3 regions of the Brevibacillus nigriterrae genome follow, and region 2 is predicted to be linked to each of the others. Evidence: riboswitches for the same ligand, from Rfam matches in the RefSeq annotation. Region 2 holds a riboswitch; each other region holds the start of a gene.
The links. A riboswitch is a leader RNA that binds a small molecule or an ion and turns the genes downstream of it on or off. The one in region 2 is predicted to bind cyclic di-GMP.

Region 1 (6,919 bases), on a different contig from region 2:
GGAAATAAGACGGAAAAAGTTCCTTATATCATTGGAATTGCTGGCAGTGTAGCAGTAGGCAAAAGCACAACCGCCCGAATCCTGCAAGCATTGCTTTCCCATTGGCCAAACCATCCGAAGGTAGCTCTTGTGACCACTGATGGATTTCTGTATCCAAACCGGATTCTGGAGCAAAGAGGGCTGATGAAGCGGAAAGGATTTCCTGAAAGCTACGATATTCGCCGCCTCATTCAATGTATTGCGGACATTAAATCGGGGCGCTCACGGGTAGAAGCACCTGTCTACTCTCATTTGGCATACGACATACTTCCTGACGAAAAGCTGGTAATTGAGAAACCAGATATTGTGATCGTAGAAGGGTTGAATGTATTGCAAACGGATTCTGGCAACAAATCCAGTCAGATTCCACAGGTGTTCGTATCCGACTTCTTTGATTTCTCCATTTATGTGGATGCTGATGAAATGGACATCTCCCGCTGGTATGTAGAGCGGTTCAAGATCTTGCGTCATACTGCCTTCGCCAATCCCCAATCGTACTTCCATCGTTATTCAACATTAACAAATGAGGAAGCCTCTCAAGTGGCGGAAGGAATATGGCGTGAGATCAATGCGGTTAATCTGGTAGAGAATATCCTTCCTACACGTACCCGGGCTGATCTGATTCTGGAAAAAGGGGCCAATCATCTGATTTCCGCTATTCACTTGCGTAAAACGTAAAAATTCCTTTCGTATTACACAAAAATCCCTTGGGTTGACCCAAGGGATTTTTTCGTATGACGATATCGAATTCTTGTTTAGTATCTGAATTTCGCAACAACCATGTTCAACTGTTCTGCCATTTTGGCTAAAGCAGTTGCCGATGCTGAGATTTCTTCCATGGAAGCCAGTTGTTCTTGTCCCGCGGCAGAAACTTCCTCCGTACTTGCAGCCATTTGCTCAGATGCTGCAGAGCACTCCATCATCAGGGTTGCTACACTCTGCACTGATTCTTGAATTTTGCCGAAGTTTTCTCCTGATTGCTCAACCAGATTGATTCCTGTATTCACTTCGTTCAGACTCTTTTCCATCGAACGGACTGCATCATCAGTTAGATGCTGAATGGAAGCGATGATCTTGCCGATTTGCTCGGTTGATCGAGAGGATTGTTCGGCCAGCTTGCGCACTTCATCGGCTACCACCGCAAATCCTCTGCCATGTTCGCCCGCTCGCGCCGCTTCAATCGCTGCGTTCAGTGCAAGCAGGTTGGTCTGGGCAGCAATACCATTAATAACTTGCACAATTTGACCAATTTCTGTCGATTGTTCGCCCATGCCTTTTACCGATTTCGCCAGATCATTTACGGTTGTGCTGATTGCATTCATTTGTTTAATTGCCTGATGGATGCTTTCGTTGCCTTCTTTAGCAACCTTCAATGCATCATTCGAAGCCACTGTTACCTCATTGGTGCTCGCAGAAATTTCCTCGATGCCACTAGACATCTCCATCATGGAGCTGGTGATTTGTTCGGTTGCCTTACTGGTCTGCAAACTGCTTGCCATTAATTCTTCTGCTGAAGCTGCTACCTGCTCTGCATTTCCTCCTACTTGTCGCAAGAGAACCTGCAGATTCAGTTTCATCTGATTAAAGGCTTGACCCAAATCACCGATCTCATCTTTGCTTTTTACGGAGATGTCTTCAATGGTAAGGTTGCCAGATGCGATTTCCTGTGCTGCTTGTGACATCCGGGTTACCGGCACACTGATGGCACGATTCATGACAAAGGCAATGCCAAGCCCCAAGAGGATCGCGGTCACACTTACCGTAATCAATAGGGTTTTACTGAAGCTAACGTCTTCGTTTGTTTCTTGGAGAGTCTGATCGAGCAGTTCCTGTTGGTACGAGATGAACTCGTCAGCCTTGGCAGCGAATCGATTCCCCAAGTCAGTTCCTGTTGTTGCTATCAGGTTGCTGTACTCCTTGTTTTTTCCTGCCTTTTTCAATGCCAGTAGTTCCGTAGAAAATGCAGCATACTCATCGCTTATTTGCGTCAAATCCGCAAATAATTGCCTTCCTTTCGGGAGGGTAAGCATTGGATCAAGCTCTTTGGACAAATTATCAAACCGCTTCTTGGCTTCATTAAACTGCTCCAACTGTTTCGGATTATCAGAAAGCAGGTAACCTCGAATGCTTTTGAACTCTTCTCTCAGCTCGGAAACCATGTCTTTGACGAGAATTACCTTTTTTACACGGTCATCCAATAAAAATTTATACGTGGTATCCAGGTTTGAAATCTGATAGAAACTTATTGCACTGATGAAAGAAGCTAACAGAAGAACAATGATAAAGCCTGCATACAACTTTTTTCCAACCGATAATTTCATAAATCCTTCCTCCCAGTAATAGTGCTGTCATGAGTACCTTGAAGAATAGCTTTTCATTACAGGAATAGATTACATTGGTATGTAACGCTATTCGGTAGCCCGGCTATCACTTGGTTGAGCCAAAGACCCGTGGCTTTGCGTCCTCCTCTTTCGACAGAGTTTGCGTTTTCGTAGCATGTTAATTTTTAATTATTATTACCTTGCTATAAGTATAAATACCTATTCCCTATTGAACCACATTTCAAACAATTTTGTTACATATTTTTGAATTTTTTGTCGAACGATAAGAAAATTTCTGCTATTAAGTAAATCTTGATAAGAAAAAAAGGAGGCATTGGCCCCCTTTTTTTCTTTCGGTCGATAAAAATTTTTTGTCATATTTTGTTAAGATGGTAAACTAGAGATATATTCCAGACATAGGAGATTCATGATGACGATTCTCTCTCAGCTTTCCTCTCAAACAGGCGATCAAACAGAGGCATCCAATCGGCATGTTGCCGCTCACTGTGTAGAACAGCCAGACCTGCTTTTGGTGCTTGGCGAAGGGCTAACTAGCAGTGACCAAGCCCTTGTTGGGGACTGTGCAGAGGTTTTTACCAAGGTAGCAGAACAAAAGCCCAAGCTGATTGCCAGCTTTGCTGACCAGTTAATTGGGCTGTTCAACCACAAATCAACTCGTGTGCGGTGGGAGGCTATGCATGCCATATCCCTGATCGCACCACTTGTTCCAGAACAGATTGCCCCTGTCCTGTCAAAGTTGTCTGATATGATTCAAGGAGACAAAAGTACGATTGTACGAGATTATGCCATTGATTGTTTGGGCAACTATGCCAAGGCAAGCGTATATACTGCACAAGAAGTTTACCCCATTCTCAAAAGTGTACTTCCCTTATGGAACGAAAAACATCTGGCACGTGTGCTTGTCAATCTGTGTCATGTTGTCAAGAGTTGCCCTTCGCTCGGATTAGAAATCCTCCCTTTTGCCCAGGATTACTCCGAGCATAACAAAAGTTCTGTAAAAAAAGCGGCAAAACGATTGGTGAAAGGAGCTTTACTGTGAGAATTTCGAATGGGAATGTGAATACGGTTAGCCGTACTTATTCTACTTCTAGTCCTACACCAGAGAAAAGCAAATCAGTACAATCCAGTAATTCAGGTGAATTGGCTGCCATCTATGAAAAAAGCAGTTATACAGACAGTACAAACGAAAACCTCAGCACCTATTCGGCTCCAAGGATGGCTCTTGCTTCTTCGGAGGAACCACCCCCTGTAAATCCAGTTTACGAGAATTGGTTGCAATCACTTCCTCAAAGCCAGAATCAGTACATTGAATCGGTATTTAGACGCCTCGATGAGGATCGAAATGGGTTCAATAATGATGAGGTGCCAGAATTATTAAATCAGCATATGGAGTGGCTGCAAAGCAGCTTGGATGATTTGGCTACACGACTTGAACAGGCAGAGAAAGACCTATTAATTACATCGGATGAAGCTGCCGAACTATGGCTTGACGGAGAAAATTTAATCAATCAACTGGATGTAGAAATATGGTCTGACGTCGAGGATCTGATTATCGCCAATCGGATCTTAACCATTGATGCACGCACGACATACACGGATTGGGATAAGCAGTTATCCTACACGGGCAGCAATTACCTGCAAAATATGGAATCTGCGATCAAAAACGAATCCGGCTTTATTTCGAAAGACAAACTTGACCAATACCTAGTGGAATTGAACAAATGGGTAACTGCTCGATCCGATGAGTTAGCCTCTGCTCTTTCAGATGCACCCACGGGAATCAAGACGACATTACTCGAAAACGCTCAAGCCAAATTAAATACGCTGAGACAAGGCTATTCCAACTTAATCTACCAGCAGGTCAACAATCATAACTACCCGCCAAAACCACCATCTGCCGATTCGCTCTTTACCGCCGGGAAACAAAAGTTTGAATTTATGGTAGGAAATCATAAGGCAAGTCTCACCGTGCGCTTATCCAACGGTCAATCCAGTTCATCCAGTTTTTATGTAATTGATGCAATGGGCAATAAAAAGAAGGTAAATATCACTTTTGACAACGCAGATTTGCAGCGGGAATTTGATAAACGATATAAAGAAAGTACTTTTGGCAAAGGAGACAAGGCGCTTTCTCTTGAAAAACTGAACAGCATTTTAGGTTCTATCAAGGACAGTTTGCTAAAAATTTCAGATACAGATATGGAGCGATTAAAGTCTAAACTTTACGGCAAAACTGAATCAACTGCTTTGGATAACAAATTCACTATCTTCCTTGCAAAGCTGAAATTGGCAGTAATTTAGTGAATCTGGACAAACTAACAACAAACACCTCCCTTTTTCGTTTCTCAGACGATTGAAGTGGAGGTGTTTTTTATTCATTACTCAGTTGGTAATTTGTAGTCCGTGCTACAGAAAGTAAAAAGAAACTATGGTACTTTTAATTGGCGGGTTTTCCCTAAAAAACTATTTCAAGGAGAGGGTTTCATCGTGAAGTTACACGCATTAAAGCGATTGATGTCTTTCGTTTTTTGCTTCACACTCGTTGTCAGTCTTGCAACATTCGGCAATCCAGCAACTACATCCGCAGATACGATCTCAACTATAGGCATAGATGAATTCACATTTTTGGATGATGGGTATGACTATATGTCCATTGCTTACGCAAAACCAGATGCAGTAAAGGACGGACATTTCAAGCTTTCACTGGATCTTGCCAAAGACATTGAAATTAAAGCCATGTGGGTACGGACGACAGATAAAGCGGGCAAAATCAATTACCACGGAACATGGAAGACCAGTAAAGAAGGAATCGGCTATCTACTCGGAATCTATGAGGACAACAAAGTGTTGAATCCAGAATTCAAAACTACCCTCGGTACTTTCAAAAAAGGAAAGCACACGTTTGATCTGTATGGCACAGATAACAACGGCGGTATCAAAGAAGGCGAATATTACTACATCGAATTGATCACAAGTGAGGGCAACATTTCATCCGGGTTGACTCCTTATGTCAAGGTAGAACTGTCTAATGGGGTGGAAATCCTCAAATTCGCCTCTGTCGGTACAACAAAAGACAAAGTAGGTATTGATGGATTCAAGACTGACAAACGGAAAGATCTTCACCTGAAACTAATGATGGATATCCCCGAAAAAACAGAAATCATCTCAATTTTGTTGAAAACGACAGACGATCAGGGCAAAGTTGACTACCAAGGAACCTGGCGTACCAACAGACTGGGTGTAGGCTGGTTCCTGGGCTTAGAGCAAGATGGAAAACCAATCACCAAATCTTTCAAGGAACCACTAGGGAGCTTTAAGGGAATTGTCTACCTAGATATGTACGCCACAGATGATTTGAAATACAAGGAAGATGAATACTTCGTCCTTGAAATTACAACGCCAAAAGGTGCCATTACCTCTGAACCGGTCAAATATGATGAACTGGAAGGATTATCTGCAAGTGAAAAAGTGGGAACGGTAAAGGTTGAAAATGCTGACCCAGATTCAACTGTAGCGTTATATCAGGTTACCAAAGGAACAATTATTACACTTCATGCTCAGGCAGTTGCAGATCGTGATGGCGAGGCAGTCTTCGAAAACGTGCCGACTGGAACAGGGTACTATGTACGAAATAACAACAACTATACGTTCCCATTCGAAGTAACTGCAGTCAAAGCGAAGACGCTGATTGATGAAAAATCAATCAAGTTTTCTTTCAAAAACAAGAAAGACTTCACCCAAGATTTGACCGTTAACGGAAAATTCAGCGATTCGGATATTGAGTCACTTGAGTACACAATTGGAACAATCTCCAAACAATATGACTTAACTGATACAGATGGGAAGTTCTCCTTCACAGAAAACATCAATTTGGGAGAAGGCGACGTATTAACCCTCGTTGCTACGGATACCAAAGGCAAAGTACACATTATCCGTAGGTCGATTGAATCTGACCTGGTTGAAGATCGTTCTCTGCAATATAAGCAACTGGAAGAAGATTTTTCCTATGAAGGCAATTGGTCAGGTAAAGCGGCAAAAGAAGTTTTCGCTTTTCAATTGATTGATGGAAAATATGAAACCCTTGAAGTGAAAAAGCTGGACATTAAAAGCAAAACATTCAAATTCAACATTTCAACAGAATCCGATTCGGACGATATTGTCCTTGTAGTAATCGACAAAAACGGTAACTTCGAGCGATTGGTTGGAAATCCGGAGCAATTTGAAGAAAATGAATAATTTTCTGTGACTGTTGTCTACATGATGCAGCCCGTCTCCTAAGCGAGAACGGGCTGCTTTTATTACTGTTCCTCATATATTTTTGCCTTTTACGGTACAAACGGTGCGTATAATACATTGTGATTTTTTTCACAATATATTCAAAAGTGATTCGCTTATGATAATTATTTTAAATATATACTACCTACAAGGTAACATATACTGTCATTTGATAATTATGTTATCCTTATATTCACTATTAGGAGATGAAAAAATGAAGAAAATGGGGATTGGACTCGGTTTACTCTTGGCTGTAGCCTTGG
Region 2 (6,919 bases):
CAGATACAGATTCAACGGTTCCAGAACCATTCGGTGAAGAGTAGAAGAATTGACAAGAGTTTTGATATTGATTAATGTGACAAGCTCTTTGTTCGGTAAATGAAAGTCGATATATTGCACATCATCGATCCGGTGAAGATTCTCTTGTACCGTTTCTAGAGTAATGGTTCCCTTTGACTCAGGATAGGTTACATCGTTTGTATCCTGCCCTTTGGAGTGTTTAAGGGTGCTTTGTTTCCAAAAATCCAAGAAATTCACGTGGGAATCTCTCCTATACCAAAAAGAAGTATGCTTATTATTACCAATTGATATAGGTACATACATAAACATAGGACATGGACAACGACGATGAAATAATAAAGACCATCGACTGAGGATCGATGATCTCCGTTAAAGTTCCTTTATTTCGAAAGGCAATTGATCACGTAGTATTCATTGGCCCCAGTTTCATGAAACCCGCATGATTGGTAGAGGGCAAGAGCATTTTTATTTTCTGCAGCGACATCCAAAGCAATCTCTTGAATCTGTTTTTGTAGCAATCGATCGATTGTCTGATTCAGGATTTGTCTACCATACCCCCTGCCTCGAAGGTCGGGAGCAACACTAAACCCGTAGATAAAAGCTTTGTTGTTTTCTACAAGTACATTAATCTTTCCGATTGGCTGATTATCTAAAATGGCAATAAGAGTGGTAGTGTCCGATTTTTTACCAAAATTATACAGGACATACTCTCTTGCATCCTTTTCTTCTAAATTGAATCCGGAAACGTCCAAAGCAACGAGTGTATCCACGTCTTCCAGACTTGCTGTAACCAGAGAAATATCATCTCGGTATGCCACATTCCTTGACCCTTCCTTCCAATCCATCCAATACTCGGAGAACGAATAAGTAGCTCCTATTGATTGACAAAATGCTTTTCCTGCTTGGGATCGGTTGTGACTAATAAAGAGCACTTTAGGAATTTGTCTGTTGGTGCACTCTTCAAGGGCTTCCTTCACTAATACGGTGAAAATGCCTTTTCGTCGAAAGTCAGGGTGGACCATACCGCAACATTCAGCCTCGGTGGAACGGAAGATATAAATACCGAGAAATCCGACCAATTGGTCATCATGGTAGAAAAGAAAGTCATTTGTCTCGTTGGTAGAGCGGCTTCGAAGCATATCACGGTTCAATTTCAATTGAATGTTTTCATAGGTGTCGCATTGATCTGCAAGCTGAAAGATCTCAGCTAATTCTAGTTCAGATAAACCTTGTCTGGGGAATAGTCCGTTTTTGGTCATGTGGTGTATTCCTTTCCAAATTCTTCAATATATTTCATGGTTATTATACAAAAATTCTAGCAAATTACACAAATATCTGATTTCGAAAAATTGTACATTTGTTTAAAAATAGTAATTTCCGGGAAATGGCTTCCTGGCATTGTCGAGAAATGTTCACAATTATATAGCCCGGAAGAGTCATTTGCCTTTGTTGAAAAGTTGGTATGGTTGTATACGGGGAGGTGTATAATGCCAATCGTTTTACTGTTGCTCATCCTTTTGTGCATTCCACAGGGAAGTGCGTATGCAAGCAGCTTACAAGAAAAGATAAATCAGGCGCCACCTAATGCAACCATTCCATTAGAAGATGAGGTTTATACGGGTCCCATTGTGATCAATAAACCATTGAAGCTAGTTGGCAAAGGAATAGATAGATCGGTAATTCAAGGAGTTGGGACTGAGAACGTAGTAACTGTCACAGCGAATGGAGTAGTCATCAAGAACTTGACTATAACGGGAGATGCATCGAGTCTAGTGCAAAAACGAGGAAACGGGATTCAACTCGATCACAGTAGCGGCAACATAATACAGGGACTCAAAATCATGCACGTACAGGACGGGATCTATTTTGATCAGTCTTTTGACAATGTAATAGAAGAAAATGTAGTAACCGGGTCACGTTATGGATTTCATCTGATGTCTGCAGGGCGAAGCCGATTCCAAAAAAATGAGGTGAACCAGAGCGTGACCGGAGCAATGGTCATGGAGACGAATCAGGCGGTTTTTGAGCAGAATCGCTTTCTCAAGCAACGTGATACCAAGGGTTTCGGTATGTTGCTGTTTCAGTGTCAGGAATGCAAGGTGATCGATAACGTCATCTCCGACAACACACATGGAATTGGCATCGATTCGATAGAAGCCAGCAAGATTTCTGAGAATAACATCAGCTCCAACTCCATTGGTATCGATATTTTTGGGCCGATTGAGAATTCGGTAATCATCCGTAATTCATTCATCGGAAATGTCCAGCAAGCCGTTGTAGAGGATGGCATCCGCTCACAGGTCTTTCAAGAACAGGGAGTGGGCAACTATTGGGATGATTATGTTGGCTTTGACGTAACAGGGGATCAGATCGGGGAGACCGGTTATAGCAGTCAAGGACTCCTTTTTCACTGGATTGAAAAAGCACCAGCCCTGCAAATCATGTTTGCCAGCCCTGCCCAATCTTTCCTGGATACCGTGGCTCAATCAGATGATACGGTCATCGATGCCTATCCCTTGATAAAGCCGCCAACCATCAAACAGCAAGACCTGCGAGAAACTGGGGCTGGCTTCATGTTTCCCGTGTTTATTTTCATTTGCTCCGTACTGGTAGCTGGAAGTATTTCTTTCATCTATAAGAGTGCTACTTATTCGAGACCATAGGAGGGAAAAGATAGATGAGAAAAAGAGAGATTACCATTTGGGCAACAGTTATGGCGGCCTGCTTTTTTCTGCTTGCTGGATGTGGAGGGCAAGCAAAACCGCAGCCACAAGCAGTTAATGAAGCCGTAGATACATGTGAAGAATGCCATATGGCAGTAATGAATAATGGCTATGCTGCGCAGATTGCTATGGCAGATGGGCAGGTCAAGAAATTTGATGATATCGGCTGTGAGACCAAATATGAGGCCGCACATAAAGATCAGCTTGCAGGAGCAGGCATCTATGTACAGGACCGCAATACAAATGAGTGGATTGAAAAAGAGAAGGCAACCTTTGTCGTCCTGGCAGAAGAAGCAACGCCGATGGGATACGGTGTTCACTCCTTCAAGACAAAAGAAGCAGCAGAGGCCTTTGTCAAGGAGCATGGAAAAGGGCAAATTCTCGATGCAGCAGGGTTATCTTCACATGATTGGCATCAGGACAAATGAAAGATTTTATTTTCTATGAACTAAACCTTGCCAGGAAAAATAGATGGATTGCCGGGTTTTCCGCCTTGTTTGCTGTTCTCTCCGGACTACTTCTCTATGTCTCCGTGTACACTTACGGTGGCGGCGGACACGAGGGCTTTAGCCGGGAAATTTCCTCGCTCTTAAATCTGTCTATCTACATTATCCCGATACTTTCCCTGCTGTTAGGCTCTGTTTCTGTAGCCGGAGATCATACAGACGGAATGTTCACGTTGCTCAGATCTATTCCGTTGTCTGTCAGAACCTATCTATGGGGCAAGTTCCTCGGACTCTCACTGTCCCTTTCCATTGCCATATTTCTGGGTTATGGAGTTGGAGGACTATTGTTTTCTCTCTTTATCGGAGAGGCAGATTTATCTCTGTTTCTTTTATTTTTGCTGGTCAATTTGGCGCTCGCTTACATTTACATGGCGATTGGCTGTTTGCTCGGCAGCATCGTTTCCAGTAGAATTCAGGCCATTTTCAGCAGTCTGGTGATATGGTTTTTCTCTGTCTTGGTTTACGGGATGCTGATGGTAGTCATCCTGCCTTTTCTACCTTTTACGATGATGAAAAGCTTTGCCATTGCGATGATCGCTCTGAATCCGGCCGATTTACTGCGTGTTATTTTCGTTATGGCGATCGGAGATGGTGGAGTCTACGGGCCATTGTTCTATACCTTGTCATCGGTGATGAAGAATGGTTTTTCTCTTCTAGCTGTGTTCGCAGGGATTTTGCTGGTTTGGGTCGGGATTCCACTGGTCATTGGCAGACGATATCTGGAAAGGAGAGAGGGACGTGGCTAAGATTTGGGAAGGGATTGGCATCTCCAAAACGTATCAGAATCATACTGCCCTGGAGCCGCTTACGATTTACTTTACCGCAGGCGAATGTGCGTCCTTGTGCGGAGGCAATGGTGCTGGCAAAAGTACCTTGCTTCAGTTAATCGCAGGCGTACTGACTCCCTCAAGTGGCTCCATCCATCTGGCAACTGGAACAAAAATCAGTTACATGCCGGACAGACTGGAGTTTCCAAGCAAAATCACAGCGTATGAGTTCCTGTTGTTTATCGCAAAAATGAAACAGTGCACGAAGCAAGAAGTACTCAGCAAACTGGCGAAAGTAGGATTGGATACTGCAGCAGAGAAGCAAGTTGCTACTTTTTCAAAGGGAATGCAACAAAGACTGCTGTTAGCCCAGGCGATGCTTGGCGATCCTGATATTCTCTTACTGGATGAACCGGGTAATGGACTTGACCCGTATTGGATTGATTTGTGGAAAAAGATTTTGCATGAGTATAAGGAGATGGGCAAAACCGTAATTTTCTCATCTCATGTTTTGCACGATGTCGTTGATGTTGCTGACCGTGTCCTCCTGTTTAATCAGGGAAAAATGATAGATGATTCACCTGTTGTTGCGTGGAAGGAAGCGGGGCGCAACTGGAATGAACTGTTTTTGGAGAAGCTGGCTGAAGGGTAAGTAAAGTCGCAAGAAAAAAAGCGACTTTTTTCTTTGATTTTTGACAAAACTACTGTAATTTATGAAAAAAAATGTTACCTTTATAGTAACAATTACCATATCAATCAGTAATAGTTCATGGAAGCAATGAGCTGTCACCTGTAAACTGGGCACTTGGGTGATAGGGAGCTAGTAGTGCAACCGGCCAGTTCATAACAACTGGTCTTTTCTTGTTAGCCAGTATGCTATTTTTGATGATTATTTGGTTTGATTCTTCTCGTAACGGAATGGTGAAAACTATGAAAATAATGATCGCAGTCGATGGCCTGGAGTTTGTACACAAATACCATGATTTTATTGAACGTTATTTCCCATGCGTTACCAAAGACCTTCATATTGTTCATGTAATCCCCAATTACTCCGCATTGGTTCAGACATACCCGGAAATTAAGCAGGAGCTTTACCGTCAAGCAGAGGAACTTGTGAAAAAAGTCACAGACTACCTTGCGGAGATGGATGCACAAATATGCTCACAAATCATCGAAGGTCCTGTCACACAAACCATCCTGGACTATGCTACCCAACATGAAATGGATGCGATCCTCCTCGGCTGCCGTAGTCTATCAAACTACTCTTCTCTCTCGCTGGGCAGTGTCAGTTTGGGGATTGCGAATCAATCCCAGATTCCAGTAATTATTGTGAAGTAGGGGGAGTCTACATGATGATTAAGAAGATGTGCTGCTTCTGTTTTAAGACATCCATTTCCAGTATTGATGGAGATAGTCACTGGGACTGCCCCCATTGTGGCAAGGATATTACGGATCTCCCTTCTGTACCAGAGGAAGAATCATTTAGTGAAGAGTATGTCAAAACGATCCTGCAATATAAGGAAAAATCATATCAGGTAGACATCACCATTGAGCAAGCGCAATCAAATGTACTTCGGGCCGAAGCAGAAATCAAACGACTAAATTATCAAACCCAACTCATCCTTCAGGCTGCGGGGGAGGGAATATTTGGTCTTGACCCGAATGGGAATGTTACGTTTATCAATTCGGCTGCCCTGCAGATTCTTGGATTCGAACAAGATGAGTTGTTAGGACAAAATGTATACACAAAAATATGCCAATGCCACTTGATTGGTACCCCCAGTAAAATGGAGCAATGTCCGCTCTACCAGGCATCCCAGAGAAACATTCCGCAAACCCGTGGACAAGATGTCTTCTGGCGAAAAGACCGTACTACAATTCCGGTAGAATACGTAGTTACACCGATCCTTGAAAACGATTCCGTGATTGGAGCAGTATGTGTATTCAAAGATATTTCTGATCGCCTGCGGGTCGAAAAACAGATTCTTGAGGTGAAGGAACAACTGGAGTCCTTCATAAGTAATACGACAGATGCCATTCAAGTGCTCGATATGGAAGGAAAAGTTCTGTTAGTCAATACTGCCTATGAGTCTATTTTTGGCTGGAAGCGTGAGGAACTCAAGGGGATGCATACCCCTATTATCCCGCAACATTTGGATTATGAGTTCGAGGAAATACGGACGAAAGTAATTGCGGGTGAAAGACTGACAGATGTTGAAACGGTTCGACTGAACAAAGATGGCAGTTTGATTGATGTGAGTGTTACCATCTCTCCCATACGTGACAGTTTTGGAGCGGTTGTCGGGATTGCCAGTGTTATTCGGGACATTCGCGAGCGTAAGAGGATGGAAAAGGAATTACGTGAAAGCGGGCGGTTGCTGCAAGGTGTCGCTGAAGCATCAATTAATCTGTTGACGATGACAGAAGATTTTACAGAAACGATACAAAGAGTTCTCTCCATTCTGGGTTATAATGCAAGCGTTGACAGGGTTTATGTGTTTGAAAATCATCTGGAACCCTCATCTGGTGATATACTGGTTAGTCAGCGCTTCGAGTGGGTTAGAGATTCGATACAGCCACAAATGGGTAATTCCTCCCTGCAAAATATTTCTTATCACAAAATGGGCATCTCACGCTGGTATGAACAACTGTCAGCGGGACGCCCGATTGTTGGATTGGTTAAGGAATTGCCTGGTAATGAAAAAGATTTGCTCATATCACAAAACATCCTCTCCATTCTGGTAGTGCCAATTTTTGTCCGAGGCCAATTCTGGGGATTTATCGGCTTTGATGATTGTAAAAAAGAGCGGATTTGGAGCAAAAATGAAGAAGCTGGTCTAATTGCCGCTGCTGCCAGCATTGGAGGTGCCATTAATCGCAATAGACAGGAAGCGATGCTCAA
Region 3 (6,919 bases), on a different contig from region 2:
GACCAGAATCTGATCCGCCTTTTCAATAATTCCCAGTGTCCGCTCCTGCAAGCCGACACCCGTATCTACGACTACATAATCATGTTGCAACAAAAGCAAATCCATCACTTGCCGCAACATTTGATCAGTTACCAGGTCTGCATATTCCGGTCGTTCTGGAGCCGCAAGAACCTTTACCCCGCTTTCATGGGTACTGAGGTAACTGGCAAGACTGAATTCATCGAGACGATCAATTTCTTCCACGACATCTTTTATCGTAAAAGTAGAATGTAAATCCATCGCTAAACTGACATCACCGAATTGGAAATCACCATCTACTACGCCGATTTGAATATTTTTCTTGCAGAGTGCTACCGCCAGATTGACACTGAGCAACGTTCTACCAACGCCACCTTTGGCACTGCAGACAGCAATCATTTCACCTCTTTTACTTTTCTTAGTATCGTTTATTTCCTGTTGATTGCTCGTCATGGGTATTCCCTCCTTCCCTATTTGCGGGTGGTTGGTTGACTCGGAGTGGAACTGGTCGCAGGTGTCGCCTTAGGAACCGCTCTCTTCACAGACGGCGTTACTCGAGTATGGAGGGACAATTGAATGTTTCCTCGCTCTGCTGAATTGATCAGTTTCACTGCATCATTTGGCTGCAGCTCTAGCGTTACTGCACTGTATTCCACATACTCTTCTGTACCCGTTGTCTCTACAATTCGGCGTCCAATAGCCAGCACACGTACATTGGATAAAATCTGTTCTGTTCTTACACGGGTTTCATTGCCTTCTTTGTAATGTTCACTAAATACGACATCCACGGTGTCTTCTGGCTCAATCAGGTTGGAGACGGATTGCACGATGTTGACTCCGACCGAAACAGCCCGAAAGCCATCTTTTACTTTTCTGGAGACAAACAAATTTTCTTCTGCCTGTGTTTTCACATGATGGCTGAGGAGTGTCTCTCCCGTCTCCAAATCAGCCGTTGCGAACTTTCCATTGATATCTCCCAAACTACGAATTGCATTTGGATGCAATCCTTTCTCTGGTACTTTGACAACCTTCACCGTACCATTGCTCAGCTTTTCATTTTCCTTGATAGGTTGCCCTGCCACTACGACATCCACCATACTGTCATTTATGAGTGCTTCCTGATCGTATTGCTTCATGTATTGAAAGAAGAGGAACGTTGTTATTCCACCCATAACTAATGCTACAAAGAGGATAATTTTGGATCTCATAGTTTCCACCTACTCTGTTAGTCTGATGCTAAATGCACCGTGTGCAACACTGTCTGGTTTCGTGAATCCTGTTCCGGCACGTTTGATGAACATTCCTGTGATGGCCGTATCCGTTGCGCTCATCGGATCCGTAATGTAGAAATAAGCAAAGCCTTTTACCCGAACGCTTTTTAATTGTTTGTCCGGGTCACCCAACGCCTCATAGACAGGAATCAAAATCACTCGTGAACAATCCCGATCATTTACATCACGAGGGTTTTCCGAGCACCCATTTACACGCTCACGCACCACTGTCCTTGTCTTACCTGCTATATTTCCTGTTTGTGTATCCAGCACGTCGCCTACTTTGATTTCATTTTGGTACCCGTGACGCAGATTTTCTTCATAGGTTTCTGAACCCGTGCCACCTAAGGCAAGGACTCCGAAGTAACCTTGATCAACATCCGTCTGATCAACCTTCAATTTATACTCTTTGAAATACTCCAACTCGATTGATTCATCTATACCCAAGGGAGCTGCCCCTTTGGCTCGACCCATCACTCCCAGTTCAGCCGCTGCATGTGCCGAAACAGGTGCGGTCTCTCTCCCGAATAGTCGTGAGAAGGTTAATGGTACCTGCTTTTCCAGATCAATGGAAACTTTATCTTCCATACTCACTACAATGTCTTGCAAACTATCTTCTTCTTCGTGCTCTCTTAAAATGGTTTGTATTACTTCATTTACTTTTAATTCTGTATTGGTCAGTTCCTGTGCACCTGAAAGTACAGCGGCATTGGCGGTTTTTTGCAGTTTTGCCCTGTTTAACATGAGATTGCCTCCATCGATGACAAGCCCAACCATTGTCAGAAGTGCCACCATGGACAGCGATATGAGAAGAACCGCATTTCCTTCTTCCTGTTTTAGGAGACCTTTGAAAAATGAAATCATCGATTACTCACTCCACCCTGATCGTAGAATTGGCTGATAGAATGATAGGTGAGGGAAAAAGCTTGGATAAAACCGGTGTCATCAATTCCACCGGATACACAAGAGTGACAGTGACATATCCCCCTGGCGTTCTTGTTTCTTGTGTAGGACTCACTTGAACCTGTAATAAATCGGTCTCGCCAATATGAACATAGTTTCGGGCGAATGAAATGATTTCTGCATCTGGTTTACCCAGGCCACCCAGACGAACTGTCTCCTGTGAAGCCATTTGCAGGTGAACATAGGAGTAGAACACTCTGCCGAAGTCAAAAATTCCGGCCAGTAATAGAAGCATAACTGGCAGAAGGAGTGCCATTTCGACCATGGACTGCCCCTGTTCATCCTTTACCATAAGTACTCCATCCCCTTTGCATACAAGGTAATTAAGGCACCTCCCACAATAGCTACACCGTACGGATAAGTTGTCGCAAGAGCGCTTTTGTCCGTGCGAAAAGGCAAGATCCAACCATTGCGGATACACCAGAAATTAATAATCAAGGAACGAATACTGTTTCCGATCCCTCGTTTCACCATCAGTATGAGTAATGCGATGAGTCCACCGAGCAATGCCATGTATATGGCCGTAGTAACTACAAATATAGTCCCTTTGAATGCTCCGATTAATGCCAGCAGCTTTACGTCGCCTGCACCCATACCACCTAATAAATACGGAATGAGCAAGAGTAGTAATCCGATGGCAAATCCACCGACAGAAAAGCCCAGTCCAGCCCATCCATCTGAGAAAAAATGAATGATAAGTGCAAGAATAATGCCTGGAAAAACGACTTTATTATAAATTTTGCGATTCGCTACGTCGGTGATAAAACAGATACAAAGAATCAAAAGGAGTGCTCCGTTAAGCAACATGCTGATTTCCTCCTGGATCCCCTATCCGAACCCCCTGGTTAAAAGAGAGGCCCTACGTTCATCACGCAAGGCCACCATCTTTTGCCCTCTGTATGGAAGGGTATCAATAATTGCTATACTTGTGGGCCGTCACCATCACGACTGATTAGTGCATTCGTTATGTTACTGAACATTTCGACAACTTCAGTACGCAAGCTGCCTAATGCAATCAAAGCCGCTATGGAGAGAAAACCAAGCACAATTCCGTACTCTGTCATCCCTTGTCCATGCTCGTCCATGAACAAACGTTGCAATGATGCAAGCATGGGTATCACTCGCTTTCTGATCGAGGTTTACTACGGTGTTCCGCCACCATCTTCACGGTTGGTTACCAAAGTAACTACGTTGTTGTACATTTCCATAATTTCTCCACGAAGCGTTGCGAGTGCTCCGACAACTGCCACTGCGATAATTCCAAGTACGAGTCCGTATTCTGTCATACCTTGTCCGTGTTCTTCTACCAATAGGCCCTTGAATTTGTTCATCATGAGTAAACTCTCCTTTAAGTAGTCGATTTTAGGTGAATTGAAGTAAGTTGATCGTTGGCAGTTTTTTGCGTTTTAGAGTTTACGGTGTTCCGCCACCATCTTCACGGTTTGTTACTAGAGTAACTACGTTGTTGTACATCTCGATAATTTCTCCACGAAGCGTTGCAAGTGCTCCAACTACTGCCACTGCAATAATGCCGAGTACTAGCCCGTACTCTGTCATACCTTGACCTTGTTCTTCTACAAGCAAACCTTTGAATTTGTTCATCATGACTTTCTCTCCTTATCCATTCATGGTCGTAGTTGGACGAAATGTCCGATTTGAGTTTCTGTTTGACGAGCTGCTCCTGCTGGAAGTTCGATAACAGACACTGCATCTGCATAGATTGGGCCAACTTTTCCCGGACGAAGTTGCTCATCAATCGCAACGATTTTCAAGTCGGCATTCAGATACAGTACATCAATGGAATAATTCATGAAAAACGTGTGCACCGATCGGCAGGGTCGAATATGCAGAGCGCAACCTGTCGGCAATTCTTTCGTGAACATTAACCCTTTCAACCTTCCTAGGAAGGTGTAGGCTTGTCCGATCTGACTAGCCAGAATTTGATTGTTCGACAGATTGATCAGCATGTGGTGTGCACCTCCTTTTAGACATAGAGTAACCCCGCCTATACCGAAAGCGGGGTTGCTAGTAGATATATTCTACACCCGTAATCTTTCGGTAACTGGCTGGCATAGTGTCAGGCTTCTCCTAAACACCTTAGCCCCTTTAGCTTTGCGTCACTGATTTTCATCAGCTTTGCCTTTATCGAGATTCAGCGAGTGTTGCCGTGTCGACTGATCTCTTGGCTTCATTCTACGTCCTAGCATATTATTCGACATCGTTCTCTTAGCTTAAATTTCGAACCCATGAAAATCTCTCCAATGATCTAGTTTAGATATAATAAAAAATTTTTAATCAGGATTTTACTTTGTGAAAATTGGATAAATTTAGCATTTCCAATAGATATATTTACCTACCTCAGGCTATTGGAGCATCTTTCTTTCTCTTAGGCTGGATTTTATCATTTTTCAGTAAAGATAGTCTTCGCCACCTAGCATTTTTTAGCCATGGGACCTCAACAAAAAAAGGCAGTGGGAAAGTGATTCTGAAGTACTCCCCCACTACCTACCTGCCTATTTACCAAGTGCTATTGTATTTTTGGATGAAAGGTACGAAACAATAATTGTTCATTTCCTTTCTCTTCAACCCATCTTACACGCTCAGCGATCATCTCCATGACTGCTTCCAGATCTTGTTCCTTATCGCATGGAAAATGAAACGAATAAGCAAGTACACATTTTTGTTCGTTGACCAAGAATTGCTCGAGAACATACTCTTCTGCATCTTCCAGCACTCTACGTCTCGTATCCATTGTAGACACTACACAATAGAGACCATCCCACTCTGCACGCACATATGTCGTTGTTACCTGCACGTGCAAGCTTTGTTTTATTCCGGTTCGACTGACCTTCACAGAATCTTCACGATAAAAACCAATGCCAGAAGGAAGCTGATCCAGTAGTCCAAATGGGAATCCCGATGGTAAATCCTCTGCCTTCAACCCTGAGATTAATCGACCTGGGAGTAGGTACACTCCCTCTTGGTCACGAAGCAACTTTTCACCCAGTACAAAGATGTCTTGGGACCCACTCTCCTGATTATTTGCGATTTGGACGAACATATCCGCACCCCCTGATTGCAGTATGTACTACTTCTGCACCACTCAAACAGGAAAGCAACCGCCACTATAGCATTTTATGAAAGTCATCCAAAGTGAGTTGTTCATAAACAACATCCTCAATATTGGATAAACGAACCCCAAAAAGGAACAAAGGAATCTCCCAAAGGTTCTCCGTATACAGTTTTTGAACGATTTCATTCATCTCTTCTGCTGAGTCAGTCGGCTTGGGCAATGTGAAGCTTTTTGAAAATGAGCTGCCGTTTCGCTCCTTCTTATAGACAATCGAAATGGTTTTCGCCTTTCGTGATTTCGCTTTGAGTCGCTTTACCAGTTGCTCAATCAATGTTTCTGCCAACTTCAAATGAGCATCGGGGTCGGAAATCGCTTCCCGAAAGGTAGACTCCTTCCCGATTGTCTTGTCCCCCTTCTCCCGTTCTGTATTAATTCGACTGGAAGAAATACCATTGGCCGAACGAACAAGCATTTCCCCTCGTGAACCCAGCAGGTTTTTCATTAGTAGGAGATTAGCCTTTGCTAGATCACCAATGGTGTGAATGTCCATCTTGTTCAGTTTTTCGGCTGTTTTCTTCCCGCACCCATGCAACTTGTCGATGGGCTGCGGATAATAAAACGTACAGAATTTCTTGATGCCCATCTCGACATATCCATACGGTTTTTTGACCTCAGAAGCCATTTTCGCAATGATTCGGTTCGGCCCAATCCCGATGGAGCAGGGTATACGAATTTTATTCCATAATGTCCGTTGAATATACCTGGCGATCGCCAATGCTGTCTCGCCCTCATTGATGCGAGCCGTGATATCGACATAAGCCTCATCGATTGAAGCAACTTCTGTATCCCCAATCAACCGGAGGAAAGACATAATTTTACTCGAATAGCTACTGTATAACGGATGATTTCTCGGTACTACTATCGCATCCGGGCAAAGCTTTAGTGCTTCGTAGACGGACATTGTCGTGTAGACACCACGTTGTTTCGCCTCATAGCTCGCCGCAATAACCAGCCCCTGAGTGGGTCTGTTCAACACTCCACCGACGATTACCGGTTTATTACGGAGTTGTGAATCCTCACTCTGATGACAGCTTGCAAAAAAACTATTCATATCTGCAAGTAATATCGTGCGTTGCTCTTCCATCTGACTTCAAGCACTCCCTTCAAAGGAAGAAAAGAAAAGCTTCTATTGAAGCCCTTTCGAAGCGGCAGTCGAATCCTTCTTTAGCGATGCTCCGGTAAATTTAGTGCATTAAGGCACTAAACTTACCTCTACGTTTAGAATACCCACTGCCCCTTGCGGAAGATCGGTTCGACAACACCCTCTGCCGTCACACCATCAACATCCATTTCTTCTGATCCGATCATAAAATCACAATGAACCAGGCTGGAATTGATTCCTGTTGCTTTGACCGCTTCTGGTGTCAAGTCTCTTCCGTTCTCCAGACAAATGGTGTAGGCATCTCCAATCGCCAAGTGACAGGAAGCATTTTCATCGATCAGGCTGTTGTAGAAAATGCGATTCATCAATGAAATCGGAGAATTATGCGGGACCAAAGCGACCTCTCCCAAATATCTTGCACCTTCATCTGTA

Region 1: linked by a shared signal. The riboswitch ahead of ACPW7N_RS10655 (methyl-accepting chemotaxis protein) and the one ahead of ACPW7N_RS07260 (universal stress protein) in region 2 are both predicted to bind cyclic di-GMP.
Region 3: linked by a shared signal. The riboswitch ahead of ACPW7N_RS08165 (DUF192 domain-containing protein) and the one ahead of ACPW7N_RS07260 (universal stress protein) in region 2 are both predicted to bind cyclic di-GMP.

Annotation. Positions count from the first base shown of each region.
Region 1 covers NZ_JBNCMT010000011.1:125,518-132,436, forward strand. Annotated here, with positions in the region: gene coaA (type I pantothenate kinase) at 1-717, shown strand, start outside; gene ACPW7N_RS10655 (methyl-accepting chemotaxis protein) at 795-2,360, opposite strand; cyclic di-GMP riboswitch class I at 2,451-2,535, opposite strand; gene ACPW7N_RS10660 (hypothetical protein) at 2,791-3,420, shown strand; gene ACPW7N_RS10665 (hypothetical protein) at 3,417-4,682, shown strand; gene ACPW7N_RS10670 (hypothetical protein) at 4,869-6,617, shown strand; gene ACPW7N_RS10675 (cytochrome-c peroxidase) at 6,871-6,919, shown strand, end outside.
Region 2 covers NZ_JBNCMT010000007.1:92,418-99,336, forward strand. Annotated here, with positions in the region: gene ACPW7N_RS07230 (spore germination protein) at 1-258, opposite strand, end outside; gene ACPW7N_RS07235 (GNAT family N-acetyltransferase) at 402-1,280, opposite strand; gene ACPW7N_RS07240 (NosD domain-containing protein) at 1,509-2,684, shown strand; gene ACPW7N_RS07245 (nitrous oxide reductase accessory protein NosL) at 2,699-3,172, shown strand; gene ACPW7N_RS07250 (ABC transporter permease) at 3,169-3,996, shown strand; gene ACPW7N_RS07255 (ABC transporter ATP-binding protein) at 3,989-4,669, shown strand; cyclic di-GMP riboswitch class II at 4,780-4,864, shown strand; gene ACPW7N_RS07260 (universal stress protein) at 4,948-5,355, shown strand; gene ACPW7N_RS07265 (sensor domain-containing diguanylate cyclase) at 5,367-6,919, shown strand, end outside.
Region 3 covers NZ_JBNCMT010000008.1:96,485-103,403, forward strand. Annotated here, with positions in the region: gene ACPW7N_RS08125 (CpaE/TadZ family protein) at 1-471, opposite strand, end outside; gene cpaB (Flp pilus assembly protein CpaB) at 489-1,226, opposite strand; gene ACPW7N_RS08135 (Tad domain-containing protein) at 1,236-2,153, opposite strand; gene ACPW7N_RS08140 (TadE/TadG family type IV pilus assembly protein) at 2,161-2,544, opposite strand; gene ACPW7N_RS08145 (A24 family peptidase) at 2,538-3,059, opposite strand; gene ACPW7N_RS08150 (Flp family type IVb pilin) at 3,173-3,364, opposite strand; gene ACPW7N_RS08155 (Flp family type IVb pilin) at 3,395-3,586, opposite strand; gene ACPW7N_RS08160 (Flp family type IVb pilin) at 3,666-3,857, opposite strand; gene ACPW7N_RS08165 (DUF192 domain-containing protein) at 3,878-4,219, opposite strand; cyclic di-GMP riboswitch class I at 4,307-4,403, opposite strand; gene ACPW7N_RS08170 (hypothetical protein) at 4,780-5,313, opposite strand; gene ACPW7N_RS08175 (Y-family DNA polymerase) at 5,378-6,469, opposite strand; gene ACPW7N_RS08180 (aminopeptidase) at 6,604-6,919, opposite strand, start outside.